2 regions of the Lysinibacillus sp. NPDC056959 genome follow, and region 1 is predicted to be linked to the other one. Evidence: riboswitches for the same ligand, from Rfam matches in the RefSeq annotation. Region 1 holds a riboswitch; the other holds the start of a gene.

Region 1 (5,030 bases):
CTTTAGTATGATTCGATTTATAAGTCTTTTTTCATTCCCGCTTGCTGTATTATTAATGATTTTCCCTTCCACAGTTAACGTACAAAAATCTGCACAAAAAGGTTATTACATTGGCACAATTATTGGAGGGATTGCCTTAATTACGATTATCGCACTGTCTATCCTTGTCCTAGGTCCTGTAAATACAGCATCTAGGACATTTCCTAGCTATGCATTAGCTCAAAGAATTTCAATCGGGAATTTTTTGCAGCGTATTGAAGTTATTATGGCAGCCATGTGGATTATATCAATTTATATTAGGACTTTTATGTATTTTTATGCTTCGGTTATCGGTATCGCACAAATATTTAAAATTAAAAATCATCGCCCTCTCATTTTTCCACTCGGCATGATTATCCTTGGAATTTCACAAATTGTTCATCCAAATATCATTCATTCCAATATTTACAATAGAGATATATGGCCTATATTCTCCTTCATTTTAATGATTTTATTACCATTACTATTATTAATAGTCGCGAAGATTCGAAAAATCAATGGTAATCAAGGAGATAATACGCAATGTAATAGTAGTACGCAAAATCAAAATGATAGTAATAACGGAGATACTACACAGAGTGATAGTAGTAGCAATGGCGGGAATGCTTCTCATAGTGCAGGTAGTAGCAATAACGATAATTCTGCTCAAAGTGCAAATAGTAGCAATATCGATAGTTCTACTCAAAGTGATAGTAACAGCAATGGTGGGAATGCTGCTCAAAGTGCAAGTAATAATAATGCCGGAAATACTACACAAAGTAAAAGTGAAAACGATACCGGAAATTCTACACAGAATGATAGCGATACCGGAAATACGCCAAACAGTGATAAGAATAAAAAATCGCCAGACAATTAACAGCAGTATTGTTCATCACCAAAAGTGAAGCGGCTCATCGGACGCCCTCAGGAGGGTGCCCTGCTGGAACGGAAATGAGAAAAGTAAAAAATGATGACCCTATAATATCAAGGTCATCATTTTTCTATAGCACTAAATATGATATTCAATTTGATCAACAAAATCCCATTCGTATGGTGTTTCTTGATAAACATAGTAGTTCAACCAGTTCGAGAATAACAAATGTGTATGAGCACGCCACGTATTAATCGGTTCATTCGCTGGATCATCATTTGGGAAGTAATTCACTGGTACCTCAATATCTAATCCTTTCGCAACATCACGACTATATTCATCCGCTAAAGTGGTTGCATCATATTCAAGGTGACCAGTAATCATAATATTTTTATTGTCTTTAGATTGCACAATGAAAACACCAGCATCTTCTGAATAAGAGAGCAATCGTAAATCAGGGTGGTTGCGTACTTCATCAATCGATACAGACGTATAACGCGAATGTGGTGCCGTAAACAAATCACTAAAGCCGCGTACTAAATCCACTGTTAAATCCGTGATAACATGAGAATATACACCTGAGCATTTAGCAGAAAGCCCAATTTTGCCAATACCGTAATGATGGTATAACGCTGCCTGAGCACCCCAACATATATGTAGAACCGATGTTACGTTTGTTTTGGACCAGTCCATAATTTCTGAAATTTCCTGCCAGTAGTTCACTTCTTCAAACGGCATTTTTTCTACTGGTGCCCCCGTAATAATCATGCCATCATAGCGACGATGACGAATTTGATCGAACGTCGTATAAAATAATTGTAAATGTGATTTACTAACATTTTTCGATTCATGAGTAGCAGTATTCAAAAATGTAATATTCACTTGTAACGGGGTATTCCCTAATAAACGTAGTAATTGCAGCTCTGTTTTTTCTTTTTCTGGCATTAAATTAAAGATTAAGATATTTAACGGACGAATTTGTTGAGTTTTCGCTCTATCCTCTTCCATTACGAAGATTTTTTCCTCACGTAAATGTTCTCCAGCTGGTAAGTTTTTTGGAATATTAATTGGCATCTTGCATTCCCCTCTCTTATATTTCTCTCTGTTAACCCATTATTGGCCTTAGTCTCCATACACAGGCCTTGCGTAAAGTCTTTTTTTCGATGAAATTAAAAAATCCCTCTCATTCCATTTGAGATAGAATGAGAAGGATGTTTACCACGTTCACTCTTATCTCTCAAAGGACAAATCCTTTGCTGGAATTAGCACCTTTCTAACTTTTGTTAGAGGTTGCTGAAGCGTCATCGGGCCAAATCCCTCAACTTCTCATGATAAGATTATTTAATTAAAATGAATTGTAACATGAACAATTAAGAATATCAACAATACATAGAATATTTCGTTATTGACCATGCATGTCATTATGTAATTTGTTTAAAACTAATATTGAAGCTAAGTCCATATATTTTATGGTAAACAAGCTGTAATTATGTTAACATATACCTTTAGTAACAGAGAGGAACGTGAATAGTTTGATTAAAATTGAATTTCCAAAACCAGATTTAGTAATTCGCCAACGCGAACAAGATGTAAAGCCAGGTGATGTACCAATCACACCGTATTTCGGTTTTATTGATTTCCATAAAATCACACGTGAAAATGGCGGCATTTTCTTATTCTACAATGAACAGAATGAACTATTATTTGTCGGTAAAGCACGTAAGATTCGTCAACGTATTAAAAAGCATTTCGAAGACAATGTGTCACCGATGAAAAATCATCGTGATGAAGTTTTCAAAATTGAAGTGTACGAAGTAGATGATCCAATGGAACGTGAAATTTACGAAACATACGCGGTTAATACATTCCGCGCTAAATACAATGTTGATAAAGTTTTTTATTAAGATAAAAGATCTTATATAACATAAAATAAGAATCTACAAGCCATCTGTACATGATGGCTTGTAGATTCTTTTATTATTTTCACTCTACGAAAAAGGCTTTACGTTCTTTTGTAATCCATTCCCCAAGCTCCGTATCATCGCGCTTTAACAGTCGATTGACAAGCACGTCATGCCATATATAATCCTCTAATAAATAAATATGCACTGGGTCATTTGTTATAAAAGCCGTTTCTTGATTGGACGGTGAGTGACCATAAATCATCTCTTGACCATCTATAGACAGTATAAACCAATGGGGCGTAGCAGCATTCCTCGTATATTGAGTAATGCGATGCTGGTCAATCGATGCAACATTTTCATCCACATACAATGTAATGCCATGAACCGGAATACGCTGAGAGACCTCATGTATATCTTCTCGCAATTTTTCATACATATCTTCCCACATTGATAATAGTACTTTTTTCTCCGCTTTTTGTAATAACGACTGACAATAATTGACGATTGCCTCTTTTCCTTTTAGCGTAACAACCTTATGCTCCGCTTCCTGCTCTTTTACCTCTAATTTTTCTAATTGATCACTAATCGACGTAAAATTCGATTGCCAGCGTTGCTCAATTTGTTGTAAAAACACAGCAACCGGAATGGAAGAGTATGTCGTTTGATCTGCAGTTTCTTCTTTCATTACTAACCCTTTTTCAACAAGTACATTAAGTATGTCATATATTCTTGCACGTGGGATACCGGAGTTTTTACTTACTTGATAGGCACTTACATGACTATTTTGTACGAGTGCCGTATAGGCCTTAGCTTCATATTCTGTGAATCCCAGTTCTTTTAATTGGGCGATTAATAATTCCATCGAATCCCTCCATTTCCTCTATTATAATTGAAGGGTATGAAGGTACGCCAACGAAAAAATTAGTCTTTACAGCTCAGTGAATTTTAGTTACTATTTCAGTAGTAACTATCTAAAGAGGTGTAAACATGCTATTTGAAGTAGATTTAAATGTAGTCATATTATTAATATCTTTTGGATTTTTAGCCGCCTTTGTAGATGCGGTCGTTGGTGGAGGTGGCTTAATTGCCTTACCTGCCCTAATGTTTGCCGGTTTAAATCCAGCAGCAGCCGTAGCAACGAATAAGCTTGCTGGTACAATGGGGTCTTTAACATCAACCATTTCCTTTTATCGTTCCGGTCAGCTAGAAATTCGTTCAGTTATCAAATACTTTCCCCTAGCCTTTATTGGATCACTCTTTGGTGCATGGACAGTACATTTAATAAACCCAGAATTACTAAAACCACTTATGCTAATAATGCTTGCTGCTGTTGCAGTCTATACAATCTTCAAAAAAGACTGGGGTTCAGTAGCTGCGGTCAAAAATTTAAAATTTACGCACTTAGTTTTATTCATGCTATTGTTATTTTGCATTGGTTTTTATGATGGATTTCTTGGTCCAGGAACCGGCTCATTTTTAATTTTCAGCTTTTTATTAGTCGGCTTCGATTTTTTAAAGGCAGCAGGAAATGCCAAATTTTTAAACTTAGCAAGTAATTTTGCAGGACTTTTAATGTTCGCCTACTTAGGTCAAATTCATTATGTCTACGGTTTACTAATGGGTGTAGCTCAAATTGCCGGTGCATTTGTAGGCTCACGTATGGCGATTAAAAAAGGTACCGGTTTTGTTCGCGTATTGTTTATTATCGTAACGATTACATTGCTCACTAAAAATGCTTATGATTACATAATTCATTAAAAAACCGCCGTAGATACGCTACTTAATAGGACGAAAATCGTATGTGTTTTTATTGTATTTGTGTAGAAAAAACAACCTAACAATTTATTTTAAATGCATTATTGCATTTAATTAGATTTAGTATAGGAGGGCAAACTTGGGGGGCAAACTTGGGGGGCAAAATTATTTATTACCTACAAGCGCAAAGACACTCTCATTAAGAGAGTGTCTTTTTTAACTACCTTTAATATAAAAACATCGCATCATTTTTTGTAAAATATTCCAATATGGTTAATGGATAAATATCAAAAACAGGCCTCATTTAATTAATGTTGATATGGAATTTAATAAAGCTTTAGCTTTCTAAAGAGAAGATAGATTTATTATTCAAAATTTTGCGAATACAATCTAAACCATTAAAATATTTATCTTAAACTTAAACCTTGTTAAATATTAGGATACTATCTTTTATATTTTTTGTGACATTTTATATATATCAA
Region 2 (5,030 bases), on a different contig from region 1:
AAAAGTATAGCTCTTAAAATGAGGGGGTGATTTCCGTTCCAGGCTACTCGCTTTCCTGTGGGCGAGCGTCGAGCCGCTTCCTTCGCTAAAGGAACGAATGCTAAATGCGTCACGTCCTGTGACAATGCCTCCGTGACCAACATCATGTTGGCCTCAGGGTCTCGCCTGTTTCACTTTCCCACGGGAGTCGAGTAGCCTTCCACTCCAATCAACAATATCGTAGAACTTTAATAAATTTTATGAATGGCAAATGAGAACGCTAAGGCTACACATCATAATCAATCAGAATAGTAAGGGCGATTGTACATCTGTTGTTGATTCTGCTACGATAACACTTCGCTTTCGCACGAAAAAACACCGGTAGCTAAAGCTTGGTTTTATTACATTAAATCGGATAAATATGCAAGAAACACACGCTATATGAATTGGTTGATTGGAGTGGAGGCTGGGCGACTCCTTGGGGATCAGCGTCACAGATGAGACCCTGCAGCGAAGCGAAACGGCTCATCGGACGCCCCCAGGAAGCTCTGCTCTGCGCGAAAGCGAAGCGTCAGCGGCAAAGCGCCCAGCCGGAACGGAAATCAACCCCACGCTATGGAAGGAATAAGTTAATAATTGTTTCATTTTGGTTCGTAACGGTTATGATGGTATACTACAGAAAATGAGGGATACACTGAAAATGTAGTTCCTAAAAATGATAGTAGAGGAGCCTTTAAATGACGATTCAATTTATTCAATATCCGAAATGTACTACTTGTAAAAAAGCACAAAAATGGCTAAATGACAATGGAGTTTCATATGAAGATGTACACATTGTCGAACAACCGCCAACAAAGGACGAACTATCAAACTTATGGCAAGTAAGTGGACTACCTTTAAAGAAATTTTTTAATACTTCTGGTATGAAATATCGCGAGCTTGGCTTGAAAGATAAGCTTGCTGAAATGACTGAAGAGGAGCAACTTGAACTGCTTGCTTCAGATGGTATGTTAATTAAACGTCCAATCGTAACTGATGGAAAAAAAGTTACGTTAGGGTTTAAAGAATCAGATTTTGAGCAAGCTTGGAAATAACCGCTTTTAATCGCTTTTAATCTTGTTTTTATGGAAGAAGTATGGCACACTGAAAGTGAATATATTACATATTTATGGAGGGGTTTTTGCATGAACACACCTAAAGACTTACGTTACTCTGAAGAGCACGAATGGGTTAAAGTAGAAGATGGAAAAGTACGTATCGGTATTTCTCATTTCGCACAATCTGAACTTGGAGATATCGTTTTCGTTGAACTTCCACAAGTTGGTGACGAAATCAAAACAGATGATCCATTTGGTAGCGTAGAATCTGTAAAAACAGTTTCTGAATTATATGCACCAATCTCAGGTACAGTAGTTGAAGTAAATGCAGATTTAGAAGATAGCCCAGAATTCGTTAATGAATCACCATATGAAAAAGCATGGATGATCGTTGTAGAGCCTGCTGATGCATCAGAAGTTGAAAAGCTTATGACAGCTGAGCAATACGATGAAATGATTGCAGAATAAGACAAGCCTGTAAAGAAAAACGTCGGAAACTACCGACGTTTTTTATTATCTTCATCCATTCTGCCATCATAGTGGATGAGTGTGAATGCAAGTATATTCCCTTAACAATAGGTGTCTAACAGTATCAATGACAAGATTTATTGATATAATAATGATAAGGGATATGTCTAAACGGGGGTGGCTTTATGTTCGAGGGGAAATGCTTAATTGTCGAAGGCCGTTCGGATAAGCTTCAAATTGAACCTATTTTAAATGAACATGTTAAAATACTTTGCACGAATGGTACAATTGGTGTGCATCAATTAGAAGAGTTACTTGATCCATATGAAGGCTGTGAGCTTTATACATTTTTTGATGCAGATACATCGGGTGATAAGCTACGAGCATTAATGGACAGACATTATCCAGAGGCTGAGCATTTACGTACTATGCCAACATATAAGGAAGTAGAGACAACTCCGAGAAAGGTGTTAGCGGCAATCTTAATTCGTGCGCATTTCTCAATCCATAATGAATATATTTTGTAAGGTTGCGTGAAAAAAATGGAAGAATGGTCAAAAGAGCAGTGGAACGTGGCTATCCAGTCGGGTGAAAAGGCTGCTTTTTATTTATATACACCAATGTGTGGAACGTGTGTAGTTGCATCGAAAATGATGTCGGTTGTTGAGCAATTGCTACCACAGCTACAGGTTGGTAAAGCGAATATTAATTTTATCGAACAAATCGCTTATGATAATAAAATCGAAAGTGTACCGTGTTTACTTGTATGTGAAGGCGGAAAAGTGACGGAAAAGGTTTATGCTTTTCAATCCGTACCGTATTTATACGAATTGTTAAAAAAATAAATTGACTGAACTTTACTCACGTGGTAAAGTACGAATATACTAAAAAATATAAATATATCGAACTCTTATAAAGAGCGGCGGAGGGAAGTGCCCTATGAAGCCCGGCAACCATCACAAAGTGAAAAGGTGCCAAATCACCCAAAGATTTTATCTTTGAAAGATGAGAGAACGGTTCAACGTATAAGTTACGTGACCCCTTCTACTTGTCTATAGTTGAAGGGTTTTTTTTACTTCTTTCACCGAAACACCCGCTGAAAGAAGTAAAAGCCTCCGGCGGATGTCATGGAATCGAAAAGGATTTCTTTGTGCAAGCACAAAGTCGATTCCGGACGCAATTATGCCGAGGCACAATTGATAAAAAAAAGGAGAATTCGCTATGATTCAGCTTCAAAATATTACGAAGAAATACAAAACCTCGAATGGCGAATTAACAGCAGTTAAAGACGTCAACCTTTCTATCGATAAAGGTGAAATTTATGGCATTATCGGCTATAGTGGCGCTGGTAAAAGTACAATGATTCGCTTGTTAAACGGTTTAGAAAAGCCTACATCAGGTACGGTAACGGTTAACAATCAAGAATTTTCATCCATAAAGGGGCAAAAGCTTAGAAATGCTAGACAAAAGGTTAGTATGATTTTCCAACATTTCAATTTACTTTGGTCTCGAACTGTTGCGGAAAACATTGCTTTTCCACTAGAAATCGCAGGTGTTCCAAAGGCAAAACGTGAGGCACGTGTGAAAGAATTGATCACACTAGTTGGCTTAGACGGACGTGCTAATGCGTATCCATCACAACTATCAGGGGGACAAAAGCAACGTGTAGGCATCGCTCGTGCACTTGCTAATAATCCAGAAGTATTGTTATGTGATGAGGCAACATCCGCACTCGATCCGGAGACAACAGATGCTATCCTAGATTTACTTGTCGATATTAATGAGCGACTAGGTTTAACGATCGTGTTAATCACACATGAAATGCATGTTATTCGTAAAATTTGCCACCGTGTAGCGGTTATGGAAGCTGGAAAAATTGTAGAACGTGGTGAAGTATTACAAGTATTCCAAGCGCCACAAGCTGACATTACAAAAAAATTCGTTTCTCAAATTACAGATACGAAGGAAACACAGGAAACTGTGGCACAAATTAAAGCAAACTACCCTAATGGACAACTTGTAAAGCTAATATTTGTAGGAGAAAAAACAGAACAGCCTGTCATCTCACATCTTGTGAAACAGTGTGATGTAGAAGTAAGTATAGTACATGGTAATATTTCGCAAACTAAAAATGGCGCGTACGGTACACTTATCGTACAAATTGAAGGCACAGAGTCGAATGTTGCAGCTGCACTGAGCTACTTGCATACAGTCGAAGTACAAACGGAGGTGATTGCCAATGCTAACTAGTCTCTTTCCGAATGTTGACTGGGAAAAAATGTGGGAAGCTACGTATGAAACGTTGTACATGACAACAATCTCTACGGTGATCACATTTATACTTGGATTAGTAATTGGGATCTTATTGTTTTTATCAAGTCCTAACCAAATATGGGCCAATAAACTGGTGAACTTTTTAACAGGCTCAATCGTTAATATTTTCCGTTCGATTCCGTTTATCGTTTTGATTATTTTATTAATTCCGTTTACGAAATTTTTGCTCGGCACAATTCGTGGCGCAGATGCGGCTTTACCGGCACTAATTATCGGAGCTGCACCATTTTATGCGCGTATGGTATTAATTTCATTACGTGAAATCGATAAAGGCGTTATTGAAGCAGCTCGTTCAATGGGTGCTAAAACGTCAACGATTATTTGGAAAGTATTAATTCCAGAATCGTTACCAGCGCTTATTTCTGGTCTTACTGTAACGGCTGTAGCACTTGTTGGCTATACTGCGATGGCAGGTATTATCGGTGCAGGTGGTCTAGGAAACTTAGCATTCTTAGATGGTTTCCAACGTAATCGCCAAGATGTAACCTTAATGGCGACTATATTAATCTTAATAGTAGTATTTATTATTCAATGGATTGGCGACTTAATTACAGCCAAAACAGATAAACGCTAAAAAGGCGCTAATGACAAAAAAGCGTAGCTCGCTACGGACATCCAAAAGGTTATTTCGGTTTTATACCGCTAACATATTTTAAATTAGTTAAAAGGGAGTGCAATAAAATGAAGAAATTATTAGCAGGATTATTTTTATCAGTATTAGTATTAGCCTTAGCTGCTTGTGGTGCTGGTAAAAAAGATGATACAAACTCAAACGCATCATCTGGTGATAAATCAGACAATAAAGAAAATGTAACATTAACAATAGGTGCTTCTAATACACCACATGCGGTTATTTTGGAAAAAGCAAAACCAGCTTTAGCTAAAGAAGGTATCGATCTTAAAATTGAAACGTATCAAGACTATGTATTACCAAACCAACATTTAGAATCAGGTGAACTTGATGCAAACTATTTCCAACACCTACCTTTCTTAGAACTTAGCATGAAAGAAAATGGCTATGACTTTGTAAATGCTGGTGCCATTCACATTGAACCAATCGGAATTTACTCTAAAAAATATAAATCTCTTGAGGATCTACCAAAAGGTGCAACAATTTTACTTTCTAGCTCAGTTTCAGATCACGGTCGTATG

The links. A riboswitch is a leader RNA that binds a small molecule or an ion and turns the genes downstream of it on or off. The one in region 1 is predicted to bind S-adenosylmethionine.
Region 2: it holds a riboswitch for S-adenosylmethionine, as region 1 does, so the genes downstream of both, ACFTQ7_RS17675 (methionine ABC transporter ATP-binding protein) here and metA (homoserine O-acetyltransferase MetA) in region 1, are expected to answer to the same signal.

Annotation. Positions count from the first base shown of each region.
Region 1 is NZ_JBHURE010000005.1:75,207-80,236, forward strand. Features, by position in the region: gene ACFTQ7_RS08155 (GerAB/ArcD/ProY family transporter) at 1-895, shown strand, start outside; gene metA (homoserine O-acetyltransferase MetA) at 1,028-1,963, opposite strand; SAM riboswitch class I at 2,117-2,227, opposite strand; gene ACFTQ7_RS08165 (nucleotide excision repair endonuclease) at 2,422-2,793, shown strand; gene ACFTQ7_RS08170 (TrmB family transcriptional regulator) at 2,873-3,655, opposite strand; gene ACFTQ7_RS08175 (TSUP family transporter) at 3,781-4,551, shown strand.
Region 2 is NZ_JBHURE010000017.1:74,520-79,549, forward strand. Features, by position in the region: gene ACFTQ7_RS17655 (arsenate reductase family protein) at 717-1,073, shown strand; gene gcvH (glycine cleavage system protein GcvH) at 1,164-1,544, shown strand; gene ACFTQ7_RS17665 (toprim domain-containing protein) at 1,730-2,071, shown strand; gene ACFTQ7_RS17670 (thioredoxin family protein) at 2,087-2,389, shown strand; SAM riboswitch class I at 2,452-2,556, shown strand; gene ACFTQ7_RS17675 (methionine ABC transporter ATP-binding protein) at 2,766-3,794, shown strand; gene ACFTQ7_RS17680 (methionine ABC transporter permease) at 3,784-4,452, shown strand; gene ACFTQ7_RS17685 (MetQ/NlpA family ABC transporter substrate-binding protein) at 4,560-5,030, shown strand, end outside.